DNA from 2 places in the Caballeronia sp. J97 genome. Region 2 is predicted to be linked to the other one. Evidence: riboswitches for the same ligand, from Rfam matches in the RefSeq annotation. Region 2 holds a riboswitch; the other holds the start of a gene.
The links. Region 2 has a riboswitch for thiamine pyrophosphate ahead of thiC (phosphomethylpyrimidine synthase ThiC). Riboswitches for the same ligand answer to the same signal wherever they lie in the genome.
Positions count from the first base shown of each region.

Region 1 (7,830 bases), on a different contig from region 2:
CGGCGAAAGGCTCGTCGTACATCATCAGTTGGGGATCGAGCGCGATTGCGCGAGCGAGCGCCACACGGCGCGCCATGCCGCCCGAAATCTCCGACGGCGCGAGATCGCGCGCGCCGCGCAGGCCGACCGCATTCAGCTTCATCAGCACGAGGTCGCGAAGCAAGGCTTCGGGCAAGTCGGTGTGCTCGCGCAGCGGAAACGCCACGTTCTCGAACACGGTCTGGTCCGTGAACAGCGCGCCGAACTGGAACAGCATGCCCATTTTTCGGCGCAGCGCGTACAGGCCGTCGCGTGTCTGCGCGCCGACGTCCTGATCGCCGAACATGACCCGGCCGCGGCTCGCCTTCACGAGGCCACCGATCAAACGCAAGGTCGTGGTTTTGCCGCAGCCTGAGCCGCCCATGACCGCGACAACCTGCCCACGCGTGAAACGCATGTTCAGGTTCGACAGAACAAGCCGGTCGCCGTAGCCGAAATCGACGTCGCGCAGCTCTAGCAGAGTCTCGGAGGAAGCAGGCACTGGGTGAGAGATTCGGTTGACGCAAAACGCCGAATTATAGGGCCTGCGCGCAATCGGTGCTTTGCCTAGTCCTGCCTCTCCTTGTTTTTGGGAATATTCACCGTTGACTTGCAAACATCTGTTGCAGCGAAAAGACCGCCGCGGCGGTGTCCGGCGCTTCGGTGACCGCACGCACCACCGCCGCGCTGCCGACACCCGTCGCCAGCACGTCGGGCATGACGTTCGCATCGATTCCGCCTATCGCGACGAGCGGCACGCGGCCGGACAGCAACTGCACGTAGCGCGTGAGGCGCGCGAGGCCTTGCGGCTTCGTCGGCATGACTTTCGTCGTGGTCGGAAAGACGGCGCCCAGCGCGAGATAGCTCGGCCTGAAATGCAGCGCGCGCAACATTTCGTAATAGCCGTGCGTCGACAAACCAAGCCGCACGCCTGCTTTCGCGATCGCGTTCAGGTCGGCCGTCTGCACGTCCTCCTGGCCCAGATGCACCCCGTACGCGCCTGCCGCGACCGCCTCGCGCCAGTGATCGTTGATGAAAACCCGCGCGCCGTGCCGGCTTCCCGCTTCGACCGAGCGTGCGATCTCGCGTTGCAAATCGGTCGTGTCGGTCGTTTTGCGCCGCAGTTGCGTCGTGCCCACGCCCACATCCAGAACGCGCTCGACCCAGTCGGCGCTCGGCAGCACGGGGTACAGGCCGAGCCGGTCGGGACACGCCGGGAAGCCGTTTTTGGGCGCCGCCGGCAAATCGGCGACGCGCGGGAACGTCGCGAAATCGACCGGCCAGGCGTCGACCTTGTTCTCGTCGCCCGCGCGCCAGGCGAGCGCGAGCGTGAGCGCGTCGTGTGGCTCGAAGTTGCAATCGAGAAAGGCGGCGAGCGCCGAGAGCCAATCGTCCGACCATTCGCCTTCCAGCGCGAAACGCTCGTCGCCGCGACGCAGCGTGACGCGGCCGTCGCGCGCTTCGAGCGCCGCCGCGCCGCTTTTCGCGAGCCGCTCGGTATCCGCGTCATGCGGCTCGGTGAACACGATCAGATCGTCCGCTTTGGGCGATTCCGGCGCGGTCAGGCAGATGCGCCAGCGCGTTTCGGCCGCGGGCCATTCGCCCAGACGCGCGCGAATCCGCTCGGCGACTTCGATCAGTTCATCGGCGGGCGGCCAGAAAACTTCGCGATTCAGCAAGCTCATGCCGCGCCTCCGTCCTGGTGCCAGAACGGCATGCCGACGACCGGCGTGCTCGCCTGCGCGCTGTCGCGCTCGGCCATCGGGCCGGCGAGGAACGCGGTGCGCCCCGCCTCGACGCCGAGCGCGAAGGCGCGCGCCATCTGCGGCGGAAAAGTCGCCTGCGATACGGCCGTGTTGAGCAGCACGCCGTCGAAGCCCCACTCCATGACCTGACACGCATGCGACGGAACGCCGAGACCGGCATCGACGATCAGCGGCACATCCGGCAGACGCTCTCGCAACGTGCGCAATCCGTACGGGTTGGTCACGCCCTTGCCGGTGCCGATCGGCGCGCCCCACGGCATCAGCGCCTCGCAGCCGGCATCGAGCAGGCGCCGGCCGATGACCAGATCCTCCGTGCAATACGGCAGCACCTTGAAACCTTCGCGAATCAGCTTCGCCGCGGCTTCGACGAGGCCGATCGGATCGGGCTGCAGCGTGTAGTCGTCGCCGATCAGCTCCAGTTTGATCCACGGCGTCTCGAAGACTTCGCGCGCCATGTGCGCGGTCGTCAGCACTTCGTCGACACTCTGGCAGCCCGCCGTGTTCGGCAGGAGCGCGACGCCGTGGCGCTTCAACACATCGAAGAAACCGGCCTCGCCGGTCTCCGACTGGCGCCGTAGCGCGACGGTGACCATGCCTGGCCGCGCGGCGTCGATGGAGTCGGAAAGCGATTGCAGCGATGGATAACGCGAGGTTCCGAGCAGCACGCGGCTCGGAAACGTCTCGCCGTAGAGCGTGAGAACGTCAGCGGTGGAGATGGTCATGGTGGGATCCTTCGGTTCTGAATTCAGCCGCCCGCGACGGGCGACACGACGTCGAGCTTGTCGCCGGCGGCGAGCGTTTTCGTGGCGTGCTCGCCGCGCGCGACGAACTGCCCGTTCAACGCGACCGCGAACGGCGGCTTCGCGCCGAACGCGGTGAGCGCTTCGGTGACCGTGGCGGCGTCGGGCAAATCGAACGCGCGCTGATTGATGTGGATGTTCATGTCTGTTGTCTCTTGCTCATTGCGAAAGCGCGGGCGCGACGGCGAACTCGCCGTGCAGCAGTTCTGGCCAGCGCGCGGCGCCGCGGAAATCGGAAAAAGTGTCGGCATCGGCAACGTCGCCGGAAACGAGCGCGTCGGCCAGACGGCACGCGGCATCCGCCACTTCCGGCGCGATCATGAAGCCGTGCCGGTACAGTCCGTTCACGCGCAAGGTTCGCGCTCCGTCCCAGACGATGGCCGGCCGATGATCCGGCAAGGTCGGCCGGCAATGCGCGTTCAACTCCAGGATGCGCGCCTCGCCGAAGCCCGGATGCACCGCGAACGCGGCGCTGAGAAGTTCGAGCGCCGAGCGCACGCTCACCGGCGACATGTCCTCGCCCTCCACCTCCGTCGCGCCGATCACGTACAGATCGTCTTGCTTCGGCGCGATATAGAGCGGGTAGCGCGGATGCAGCAGCCGCACGGGCCGCGTCAGACCGATGCCCGGCGCATGCACGCGCGCGACCTCGCCGCGAATGCCGCGCAGCGCGGGCCACGCGGGCTTGCCGCCCAGACCGCGGCAATCGATGATCCAGCGGGCATCGGGCATCGCGTCGACGGCGGTATTCCAGTGCGTGCGCACGCCCCGCGCCGCAAGTCCGGCTGCGAGCGCGCTCAGGGCCTGGCGGTTATCCAGTTGCCCTTCGTTCGGCAGCAGCCAGCCCTGTGCGAAGCGCGTCCCGAGCGCCGGTTCGGCTTGCGCGACCTGCGCGCCCGCGAGCTTGACGAACCCGCCATCGAGCAGATCGGCGGGGGAGTTGGCCTTCAGACGGCGCTCAAAGAGCGGCGCTTCCGCGCGATCGGCGCCGTGCCAGACGACGAGCGTGCCGTTGCGCTGAAAGAAGACCGGTTCGGGCAATTGCCCGACGATGCGCGGCCAGCGCTCCAGCGACGCCGCTCCGAGCCCGACGACGAGCGGCTCCGCGCTCGCGGCTTCCGCGAGCGGCGCGAGCATGGCGGCGGCGACCCAAGCGGCCGATTGCGTGCCGGCCGCGTCGCCGCGTTCGTAGAGCGCGACGTCGTGGCCCGTGCCCGCGAGTTGCCAGGCGACGAGCCGCCCGACGAGCCCGCCGCCGATGACTGCGAAATCCGGCCCGCGCACGGCGCCCTGTTCGATTCTCTTGATCAATTCGATGTCTCCGTACGCGTGGCGCTGCACCGCACGAAGGAGACGAAGTACGCGATCTCGACCGTGCTGGCGCGGCGCCACATCACAAGGACGAAATCAGCGGAGAGACCGGCCCCGACATCGAATGAAACGCGCCGGGCGGAAAGAAAGTACTGGAAGAGACTGGAGGAATGGCGCGAGGATCGCGCGTTCTCCGGAAACTTCCCTCGCCGGTATTACCCGGATCGGGTGCAAAGGGTCTCTCTCAGCCTCGCCGCGCTGCCGACCGTTCCGGCCGCCGATGCACGCGAAGCACCCCTGTTTCGTCGAGGACCATTAAAACATGAAAGGCGAAGCGGCTGCAAACCGGGATTGCCCGCCTTTTATCGTGCGCGGCGGCACTCTGGCACAATGCCGCGAACATGGTTCTCCGAACGATTGCGCGAAATTAAGTGAGCGTTAAGAGAACCCCGGAACAATTTGCCGGGCCGGACAAGGCCGCGCGCGGCCCGGCCGCGGACGGAACAATCGGGCGCCTCGAAGACGCATCAGCAGGAAACTCATGATCAACACTCGTACCGAAAGCACGCAGCAGAAAGCCGACGAAGTCTCGGCCTGGAGCCTCATCAAGCCCTACTGGGTGTCGGAGGAGCGCGGAATCGCCTGGGGCCTGCTCGTGGCGATCATCGCGATCAACATGACGGTCGTGTGGATCAACGTCCGGCTCAACAGCTGGAACGCGGATTTCTACAACGCGCTGCAGAACAAGAACGTCAAGGACTTTCCGCATCTGCTGCTGATCTTCACGGGCCTCGCGTTCGCGTACATCCTGCTCGCTGTGTACGGGCGATATCTGCGGCAGATGCTCGCGTTCCGCTGGCGGCAATGGCTCACCAACAGGTTTCTCGAGCAATGGCTCGGGGACAAGGCGTTTTACCGCATCGAGCGCGACCGCCTGGCCGACAACCCCGACCAGCGTATTTCCGACGACCTGCAGTCTTTCGCCACCACGACGCTTTCGCTGTCCCTCGACCTGCTTTCGACGCTCGTCACGCTCGTCACCTTCATCACGATTCTCTGGACCATCGCGGGCGCGCTGACCTTCTCGCTCGGCGGCACGCCGATCACGATTCCGGGCTACATGGTGTGGGCCGCCGCGCTCTATGCGATTCTCGGCTCGCTGATCATCCAGAAGGTCGGCCATCCGCTCGTGTCGATCAACTATCAGCAGCAGAAGGTCGAGGCGGATTTCCGTTTCGGCCTGATCCGCGTGCGCGAGAACGCCGAGCAGATCGCGTTCTACGACGGCATCGCCACCGAAACCGCGAACGCGAAGACCATCTTCCAGCGCATCCGCGACAACTGGTGGATGATCATGAAGTACACGAAGCGCATGACCTTCGTGCTTTCCTTCTACGGACAGATCGCGATCATCTTTCCGATCATGGTCGCCGCGCCGCGCTACTTCGCGGGCGCGTTTTCGTTCGGCGTGCTGATGCAGATTTCATCGGCGTTCGGCACTGTCAGCGATTCGTTTTCCTGGTTCATCAACAGTTATTCGACGTTGGTCGAATGGCGCGCCACCGTCAATCGTCTTCGCGAATTCAAGCGCGTGATGCGCTCGACGCACATCCGCGAGGAAACGTCGCCGGCGACGGAGCACGGCGGCATCAACCTGCATTTCACGAGCACGCCGTCGCTCACCACAAAAGGCCTCATGCTCGCGCTGCCCAACGGCACGCCGCTTTCGCGCGTGGCGAATGTGTCGATCGAACCGGGATCGCGCTGGCTGGTCGTCGGTCCTTCGGGATCGGGCAAGAGCACGCTGATGCGCGCGCTCGCGGGCTTGTGGCCGTTCGGCGACGGCACGATCGACGCCCCCGTCGACGCGAAGATGATGTTCATCCCGCAGATGAGCTATCTGCCGATCGGCACGCTGCGCGCGGCGCTTGCGTATCCCTCGCCTGGCGGCACGTTCGGCGACGACGAATCGCGTGAAGTGCTGCGTCTGTGCAATCTCGAAGCTTATGTGGATCGGCTGGAGGAAAGCGCGCATTGGGCGCGGAGCCTGTCGCCGGGCGAACAGCAGCGGCTCGCTGCGGCGCGCGTGCTGCTGCACAAGCCGGACTTCGCGTTCCTCGATGAAGCCACCAGCGCGCTCGATGCCGAGAACGAGCTGCATATCTACAACACGCTCGTCGAGCGGCTGCCGAAGGCGGCGATCCTGAGCGTGGCGCATCGCGAGTCGGTGGCGATGTTCCACGATTACAAGATCGAGATCGAGAGGGCGATGGCCGAGGTTTGAAGCTTTTTTCGCTCCGTGATTCGATCGATAAACCGCACCCCTGAGCAATCATCGGTGCGGTTTTTCCTATTTGTCGTTGCGGTTGATCTGATCGACTTGTCGCGTCCTAGACTGTCGGATCTTCGTCACTCTAGACTGCAGATGGACCTCGAACTCTTGACCGACGACGATCTCGATGCAATGCGTCGTGCGCCGAAGGTGATCGTCAACCCGCGCGCGCGATGGGTGCGCAAGGGCGGACATCGGGAGAAGAATTTCACGCTTCACGACGCTCGCGATGCCACGCAGGCATATCGACTCTTCGTGCGCATTTCAGAAACCAACGAAACCGTGTACTCGGTGGGACTCGCGCGGGTCTGGTCGCCCGAAGCGACACTCGTCCTGGTCCGTTATAACGGCCCGTATCATCCGCATAGAAACATCGTCGAGCGTACGAAGGTTCCGGCTGGCTGTCACAGGCATCTCGCCACACATCGCTATATCGAAGCCGGACTCGATGCGGACGGATACGCCGAGCCCGTCTCACACTACAATTCCGTTGAAAGCGCGTTCGATTCGCTCTGCAGGGATTTCGAAATCGCACCGCACGCATTCAACCCATTTCAACCCGAGCTCGAGTTCTGACATGGTGCACGACACACCCGAGGCGGTGAAGCGGCTGCTGTGCGAATCGTGGTGTTCCGAACTCGAAGTCGCGCGAGACGGCGACGCCCTGCGGCTTTCCATGCCATTGCTCGAGCCCGACGGCGATTACGTGACCGTGTGGCTGCGGCAGACAATGGGCGGCTGGCGTCTCGAAGACGCCGGCGCTACGTTGATGCGCATCTCATACGATTCGGATACTTCTGCCTTGATGCGCGGTCCGAGGCGCGTACTGCTCGACAAGATGCTGTCCGAGTATGGCGCACGGCTCGCCGACGACGGCCAGATAGTGTCGGAAACGGATGAGCCGCTTCTCGGCATTTCGCTTTTGCGTTATGGACAAGCGCTGCTCCGGGTCAACGATCTCAGAAGCTGGAGCAAAGCACGCGTTGCATCGACCTTCTTCGACGATCTCAAGCTGAATCTCACGGAAATCGTCGGCGCCGAAAGTGTCATCGAAAACTACCGGGCGCCGGAAGTCCCCCATGCGGCCGATTATCCAATCGACTTTTTTCTGAAAGGCTCGCAAACGCCGCTATTCGTATTCGGCGTTCCGAATCAGGAACGCGCGCGCACCGCGACCATCGTGCTGCAACACATAGACCAGTACATCGAGCGCTTCGACTCGATCGTGGTCTTTCAAGATGCCAGCGCAATTCCTAGTGTCGACCTGCGCCGACTCATGAATGCCGCGAACGACATGGTCGACTCGATCGATGCAAAAATCGCGCTCGAAAAGAAGATTCGCCACCGGATGCGCGTCGCCTGAGTCCGAAACAAAAAGGCCACGCAATTCGCGTGGCCTTTTCGCTTTCATGACGCGCCGGACCGTTACCGCGGCAACTCGCTCGATCCCATCAGATACGCATCCACCGACCGCGCGCACTGGCGTCCTTCCCGAATCGCCCAGACGACCAGCGACTGACCGCGCCGCATGTCGCCCGCCGTGAACACCTTGTCCACCGACGTGTAATACGCCTTGTCGCCCTCGGTCGCGGCGCGCACGTTG
Region 1 is NZ_CAJMZL010000030.1:24,078-31,907, forward strand. It holds gene U4Y90_RS28675 (ABC transporter ATP-binding protein) at 1-520, opposite strand, end outside; gene thiE (thiamine phosphate synthase) at 618-1,703, opposite strand; gene U4Y90_RS28685 (thiazole synthase) at 1,700-2,506, opposite strand; gene thiS (sulfur carrier protein ThiS) at 2,530-2,727, opposite strand; gene U4Y90_RS28695 (FAD-dependent oxidoreductase) at 2,744-3,892, opposite strand; TPP riboswitch at 4,080-4,204, opposite strand; gene U4Y90_RS28700 (ABC transporter ATP-binding protein/permease) at 4,437-6,179, shown strand; gene U4Y90_RS28705 (hypothetical protein) at 6,195-6,803, shown strand; gene U4Y90_RS28710 (DUF1828 domain-containing protein) at 6,718-7,590, shown strand; gene U4Y90_RS28715 (glutamate synthase subunit beta) at 7,653-7,830, opposite strand, start outside.
Region 1: it holds a riboswitch for thiamine pyrophosphate, as region 2 does, so the genes downstream of both, U4Y90_RS28695 (FAD-dependent oxidoreductase) here and thiC (phosphomethylpyrimidine synthase ThiC) in region 2, are expected to answer to the same signal.

Region 2 (7,830 bases):
CCTTGTTCGGCAGGCCGAGATGCTCCTTCGGCGTGACGTAGCAGAGCATCGCGGTGCCGAACCAGCCGATCATCGCGGCGCCGATGCCGGACGTGATGTGGTCGTAGCCCGGCGCGATGTCGGTCGTGAGCGGTCCGAGCGTGTAGAACGGCGCTTCGTCGCACCATTCCAGCTGCAGGTCCATGTTTTCCTTGATGAGCTGCATCGGCACGTGGCCGGGGCCTTCGATCATCACCTGCACGTCGTGCTTCCACGCGATCTGCGTGAGTTCGCCGAGCGTCTTGAGCTCGCCCAGTTGCGCTTCGTCGTTGGCGTCGTAGATGGAGCCGGGGCGCAGGCCGTCGCCGAGCGAGAACGAGACATCGTATTGCTTCATGATTTCGCAGATGTCTTCGAAGTGCTCGTAGATGAAGCTTTCCTTGTGATGCGCGAGGCACCATTTCGCCATGATCGAGCCGCCGCGCGACACGATGCCCGTCATGCGATTCGCGGTCAGCGGCACGTATTGCAGACGCACGCCGGCGTGGATCGTGAAGTAGTCGACGCCTTGCTCGGCTTGCTCGATCAGCGTGTCGCGGAAGATTTCCCACGTGAGGTCTTCGGCCTTTCCGTTGACCTTTTCCAGCGCCTGATAGATCGGCACCGTGCCGATCGGCACCGGCGAGTTGCGGATGATCCACTCGCGCGTTTCGTGAATGTGCTTGCCGGTCGACAGATCCATCACCGTGTCGCCGCCCCAGCGGATCGCCCAGGTCATCTTGTCGACTTCCTCGCCGATCGACGACGTCACCGCCGAATTGCCGATGTTCGCGTTGATCTTCACGAGGAAGTTCCGGCCGATGATCATCGGCTCGCTTTCCGGGTGATTGATGTTCGCCGGGATGATCGCGCGGCCGCGCGCCACTTCCTCGCGCACGAATTCCGGCGTGATCTCCTTCAACGCGTCCTTGCCGAACGCAGCCGCGCCGAAGGCCTGGCCGGGATGCTGGCGGCCCATCATGTTCGCGAGCTTTTCGCCGTTGGGGCCGCTGTTGCGCAGGCTTTCGAGATATTCGGCGCGCCGCTGATTCTCGCGAATCGCGATGTACTCCATCTCCGGCGTGACGATGCCTTGTCGCGCGTAATGCATCTGCGAGACGTTCTTGCCGTCGAGCGCGCGGCGCGGCTTGCGATGCAGGCCGGGGAAGCGCAGTTCGGCGGTTTTCGGATCGGCGGCGCGCTCGCGGCCGAAATCGCTCGACAGACCGCTCAGTTCCTCCGTGTCGCCACGCTTTTCGATCCACGCGCCGCGCAGTGCGGGCAGGCCCGAGCGGATATCGATGTTCGCGTCCGGGTCGGTGTACAGGCCGGACGTGTCGTACACGTAGACCGGCGGATTCTTTTCGCCGCCGAAGCCGTCGGGCGTGTCCGATTGCGTGATCTCGCGCATCGGCACGCGGATGTCGGGCGTCGAGCCGGTCACGTAGACCTTGCGCGAGTTCGGCAGCGGCGCGATGGCGGCGGCATCGACGACAGCGTTTTCGGACAGAAACTTCGGATTGGCATTCATGTGCTGTCTCTCCTGTAGGGATGGTTTATTTGCCGACGCGCGGACGAACGCCGCCGAACTCGGCCGATTCAGGAGCTAAACAGGGAGGAACGAGATGGAAAGGTACGGGTTCGGTAGAAGTGGCGCGGATGCTGCGGACCGTGGAACCCGAACGCTTCCCTGCGCTGGCATTATCCAGATCAGGTTCAAAGGGTATTTCTCACCCACGCCACACGAAGCGATTCCGTCGAACCAACGATCGAAACCGCGATGTGCAACGCAGGACCCCCGCGTTAGCAGCCGACACGTTACACCGGGGCGTGGCGTCTTGGCAACCATTCGTAAAGTTGTGCGACTGCTTTCGGCGCTTACTGCATAATGGCGGGCGCCGCGGATTTCCGGGTTTTCCCGGGGATCGCGCGGTCTGTCCTCGCGCAATCGCACTTCTCCGTTCCGTCATGTCGTTCAGTCTGGTTTCCGCCGTCGCGTATTCCCCGGTCTTGCCTGCAATCGTCCGGCGCGCAGCCGTCGCGGAGTAATGCATGTCCGCTCTGCCTCCGCCGCGCCTGCCGTTCAGCTTCCCTGACCGTTTCCCGTTTCGCGCGCCGCGCTCCTTCAAAGGGCAGGTCGCGCTCGCGCTGACGGTCGTGTATCTCGTGTGGGGATCGACGTATCTCGGCATCCATCTCGCGCTCGAATCGTTTCCGCCGCTCATGCTCGGCGGTCTGCGCAATCTGTTCGCCGGCATCGGGTTGTTCGCGATCGCCGTGCATCGCAAGGCGGCGTGGCCGAGCGCGCGCGAAGTGCGCAATGCGGCGATCGTCGGCACGTTGCTGGAAGGGCTGTCGAGCGGGATGATGGCCTACGGCATGCGCACGGTGGGAACCGGCACGGCTGCCGTGATGGTCGCCACGGTGCCGCTCTTCGCGACGATCTTCGCCGCGCTCGCGGGCCGCAGCGTCGCGAAGGGCGAATGGTTCGCGGTGGCGCTCGGATTGATCGGCATCGTGTTGCTGAATCACGGCGACCCTTCGCCGAGTTCCACGGCCGGCACGCTGGCGATCCTGTGCGCCGCGATCTTCTGGGCAGGCGGCGCGCATCTGGCGACGCGCCTGCCGCAGCCTTCCGATCTGCTGATGTCGACGGCGCTGCAAATCGGACTGGGCGGACTGATCGCGACGGCCATCGCGCTCGCGTCGGGCGAACGGCTCGGGCATGTCGGCGTCGGCGCGGGATTTTCGTTCGTCTATCTCGTGGTGATCGGTTCGATGGCCGCGTATGTCGCGTACAACTTCCTGATCCGCAATACGAGCACGATCGTCGCGACGAGCTGTCTCTATGTGAATCCGGTCGTCGCTGTGATGCTCGGAGCATTGCTGCTCGGCGAAATCGTCACGCAGTGGACCGTCATCGCGACGGTCGTCATTCTGCTTTCCGTCGGGCTCTCCTTCTGGTTCGACTATCGGCGGCGCGGGCTCCTCTGAGCACGCCTTTCTTGCAACAAGCGCTTCCGCCGGACTACGGCCTGCATCTCACGACGCAGCGCCGTGCAACCCGCTTTCCACCTCTCGAGCGATTCCTCTAACGAATCCGAAGCACCCGCCGCACAAGGCTCGGCGGGTTATTCGCGGCTTCACCGCACCATCGCGGGGCATGCCCATTGCTGAACGCCGACGCCCCATCGGCGGTGTGTTCGTGCCGACAGGCGAAAAAGAATCGGGGCCGGCGACTCAAACGCGTGCGAAGTCTCGCGGAGGTCGGATCGTCCGGACCCGGATGACGAGGTGGTCGATCAAATCAAAATAAGGGAAGGTGGAACCATGAAGCTCATCCGCACTGCTGCCGCGCTTGCCGCCGTCGCCTCATTGCTCTCCGCTTGCGGCGGAAGCTCCGACGACGTGGGCAAGGAAATCGGCGTCACTCAGCCGCAGGTTCATTTCATCCACGCGATTCCGAGCGGGCCGAACGTCGACTTCTACGACAACAGCAAGATCCTGCAGCCCAACCTCGCGTACAAGGCGGTGACCAACTTCGCGAACATCGACACCGGCCAGCACAACTTCTCCTACGCGGCCGTCAACACGACGACGCAGCTCGCCACCGACACGAGCATCTCGAACGCGGCGAAAGGGCATGAGTACACGGTGATCGCGCTGCCGGACGCGGGCTTCGTGCCGTCGATCGCGGTCATCGACGATCCGTTCGACAAGGGCCTGCTATCGGGCAGCGCGCGGGTGCGTGCGTTCAACGCATCGACGAACGCGCCGAACCTCGACATCTATCTCGTCGCGCCGAACACGAACATCTCGACAGTCAGTCCGACGATGGCGGGCGTCGCCTACAAGAACGCCGTGCCCGCGACGACGCAGGATTCGATCTACGTATCGGGCGGCACCTATCAGCTCATCGCGACGCTGCCGGGCTCGAAGACGCCGGTCTACCGATCGGCCTCGTTCGATCTCGTCAACAACGCGGACTGGCTCGTGACGACGCTGCCTTCGGGGAATGCAGCATCGCAACTGGTGCCGGAGAAGATTCGCGTGCTGGTCGCGCAGGGCGGCAACACGCAGCAGCCGGCGCTGGAATTGCCCGATACGCAGTGATCTGAAGCGCCTTCAAATGCGAAGCCCGGCCGGGTTGAAACGGCCGGGTTTTTTTGCGCCTCGCGCAACGGGCGACGACGAAAAAATCCCGCCACGCGAGCGTGGCGGGAAGACAGGGAACTACATCAACGCTATGGAACGCCCGAGCGGGAACGCCGCGATATCGCGGCGCGCCTCGCGTGTTACTTGTGCTGCTCCGCGGAGTTCGTGATGGCCTGGCCACCCTTCGAGATGTCCTGACCGGCTCCCGAAACGGTATTGCAGCCTGCGAGAGCCGCCGTGCCAGCGATGAGCAGTAGAGCGATGAGTCGACTCATGTGTTTTCCCCTTGGAGTTGAAATGCGTGACAGGAATCGGTTCGCGCATCGTTTCTGGTTGACGGACGCCGATTCGACGCCCGGCCTTACCGGTGTGGTCAATCATAAAAAAGCGCACGCTTACAGGCTGTAGGTACGCGTGCGATTTTCGTGTCGGCGGCGTCCGCATTTCGTGTCGGCGTCGTCCTACGCGCAAGCCTCGCCGATGGACGCATCGGCGCTGCGCTCGCGCGGCATCGACACGCTGATCGCCGTGCCGTGCGGCGACACGCGCTCGATCTCGAAGCGTCCGCCGCGCGCCGACACGCGCTGGCGCATGCCGACGAGCCCATGCGTCTGCGTGCGCTTCAGATCCTGCGGCCGGATGCCGATGCCGTCGTCGGTGATCGAGAGCGACACGCTGTCTTCATCGACGGTCAGCGCGACGCGGATGCGCTTCGCGTGCGCATATTTCGCCGCGTTCGTCAGCGTTTCCTGCGCGACCCGGAAGAGCGCGATCTCGATCGCCTCGCCGAGCTTCACGTCCTCGCCCGGCAGATCGAATTCGACGCTCCAGCCGTTGCGTTGCGCGGCTTCGTCGGCGAGCGATCGCAGCGCGGTCACGAGGCCGAAATTGGCGAGCACCGTCGGCCGCATGTCCTCGATGATGCGCCGCTTCAGCGCGATGCCCTGATCCAGATTGCCGAGCGCGCGCGCGAGTTTCTCGGCCATCGCGGGCTCGGCGTCCTTCAGCTTGCCGCGCACCCATGCGACATCCATCTTGCTCGCCGTGAGGATCGAGCCGAGCTCGTCGTGCAGTTCGCGCGCGAGCTCGGTCTTTTCGTTCTCGCTGACCGATTGCAAGTGCCACGCGAGCGCTTCGAGCTGACGGGTGCGCGCGAACACGAGCTGATCGAGCTCTTCCTGCTGCGTGATGAGCGCCTTCTGCACGCGCGCCTGCTTGTCGAGCTGAATGCCGAGATTGCGAAAGAGCAGGATGAACAACACGATATTGAGCGCGCACAACGCGGCGACGCAGAGCGTGGAGATGCGCTGATCGGCGCGGCTCGCGTCGAGCGCGTGCTGTGCGCGCTGCTCCTCGTTCAGACGCAATAGCGACAGCGCCGCGTCCAGGGTGGCGCTCGTCTCCGGCGGCGGCAGGGCGAGCGCGCTTGCGCGGGCGGCGGCGTCCCTGGACGGATCGGCGAGGCGCACCGTGCCTTGCGCGATTTCATCATCGGCGGCGGCGCGGATTTGCGCGAAGCTCGCGAGCGCGGTGTCGTCGCCGATGCGCCGGTAATACGCATCGAGCGATGCCAGCGTGCGCCGCACGCGCTCGGCCGTCTCCGTGAAATGAGCCTGATACGCATCGTCTGCCTTCAGCGCGAAGCCGCGTTCGTCGGCGGTGAGCGTGGCGATGTCGGCGGCGAGCATCGAGAGCTGCGCGGTCGCGCCCTTTGCGTCGAGCGCGGTTTCGTATTCCGACGCGATGCGCATCCGTCCCGATTCCAGAATCACGAGACCGCCGACCGTGATGACGATCGCGACCGTCATCGCCACCGCCCAGCTATAGCGGCGCATCCATTCGTTGAAACGCGCGGCGCGGCGCGCGATGCCTTTCGGCGCGGGCGGCATGACGGGTTCGTCGGCGGCGAAAGACGGCGCGTCGTCGGGCAGGATCGTCGGTATCGCGGTGGGCGGTACGTGGCTCATGGTGTCGGTCGTCCGGCGTTTCACTTCGAGCAGCCGATTTGAAAGCGAGTGTCGGTGGATTCCCACAGCAAAAAAGGAGCCTGCCCGAATGCGCGCTGTGAGACGCATGGCTACGATGGTTCCGTCATCCATTCATACGGGGAACGATCATGCTAAAGTGGGCATTGTTTTTCGCGATCGTGGCCGTGATCGCGGGCGTGCTGGGGTTCACGGGCGTCGCCGCCGGCGCCGCGGCCATCGCCAAATTCCTGTTCGTGCTGTTCCTGATCCTGTGCGTCGTGTTTCTCGTGCTCGGCTTCGTCATTACTAAAAAGGCGATCGATTAGCGCCGGCGCGCACGCATCGACAACACGTTTTCAACAATTCCGGAAGGAGGTCACATGCTTCACTACGCTGCCGTCTTCTTCGTCATCGCCATCATCGCGGCCGTGTTCGGTTTTACGGGCATCGCGGCCGGCGCGGCGGAAATCGCGAAGATTCTTTTCTTCATTTTCCTCGTCGTGTTCGTGGTCACTCTGCTGCTCGGCGTGTTCCGAACGTGATGTCCGTCCGGGCGAAAGCCATGAGCCATCAAGCCGCGCGTGGTTTTCACGACCGTCGCGCGGTTTTTTCGAGGGGTCAGGCATGGTGCATGCATCGGAGCTTCTGATTGGATAGCAAGGCACTATGCCCGCCGCTGGCAAAAGCCTGCTCCAGCGAAACGTCATCTCACCCATCACAGAGGAGCGAACCAAATGTCCAAATCGTCTGCTGTAAAGGCTGCGCCGAGTCAATCCAAGGACGCCTTCGTTCTCGATGTCGAGAAAATTCGCGCCGATGCGCGGCAGCACATGGACGAAGGCGCGGTCACGACCGGCTACGGCGCCGACCGGGAAACGGTGCTGAAGCTGCTCAATGACTCGCTCGCCACCGAAATCGTCTGCACGCTGCGCTACAAGCGCCACTATTTCATGGCGAAGGGCATCCATTCGGAAGCCGTCGCGCAGGAGTTTCTGGAGCACGCGAACGAGGAGCAGCAGCACGCCGATACGCTCGCCGAGCGCATCGTGCAACTCGGCGGCGCGCCGAATTTCGCGCCCGATGGTCTCTCGTCGCGCTCGCATTCCGAGTACAGCGAAGGCAAGGACCTGATCGACATGATTCGCGAGAACCTGATCGCGGAGCGGATCGCGATCGACACGTATCGCGAGATCATCCGCTATCTCGGCGACAAGGATGTCACGACGCGGCGCATCTTCGAGGACATTCTGGCCGTCGAGGAAGAGCACGCCGACGACATGGCCGATCTGCTGGAAGGCCGCAACGGTTAAGGACGATGCCGCCGGGCGCGCGCCCGGCGTCTGCACAAAATGGCCGATCAACTACTACAAGAGCCGCCGGCCGCGCGGACGACGCGAATGATCCGAGTCCTGATAGCCGACGACCATGCGATCGTGCGCAGCGGGTTCCGGCAGTTCGTCGCGGACGAGCCCGACATGGAAGTCGCCGCCGAAGCCGCCACCGGCGACGAAGCCATCGCGCTCGTGCGCGCGCAGGCGTTCGATGTCGTCTTGCTCGACATCGCGATGCCTGACAAGAACGGCGTCGACACCTTGCGCGTGATCAAGCAGATCCGCCCGGAGCAGGGCGTGCTGATGCTCTCGGGCTTTCCGGAGAGTCAGTACGCGATCAGCCTGCTGAAGGCGGGCGC
Region 2 is NZ_CAJMZL010000001.1:437,198-445,027, reverse strand. It holds gene thiC (phosphomethylpyrimidine synthase ThiC) at 1-1,549, opposite strand, end outside; TPP riboswitch at 1,688-1,828, opposite strand; gene U4Y90_RS02110 (EamA family transporter) at 2,071-3,012, shown strand; gene U4Y90_RS02105 (DUF4397 domain-containing protein) at 3,349-4,131, shown strand; gene U4Y90_RS02100 (entericidin A/B family lipoprotein) at 4,314-4,448, opposite strand; gene U4Y90_RS02095 (sensor histidine kinase) at 4,635-6,140, opposite strand; gene U4Y90_RS02090 (DUF1328 domain-containing protein) at 6,290-6,466, shown strand; gene U4Y90_RS02085 (DUF1328 family protein) at 6,521-6,682, shown strand; gene U4Y90_RS02080 (ferritin-like domain-containing protein) at 6,875-7,450, shown strand; gene U4Y90_RS02075 (response regulator transcription factor) at 7,538-7,830, shown strand, end outside.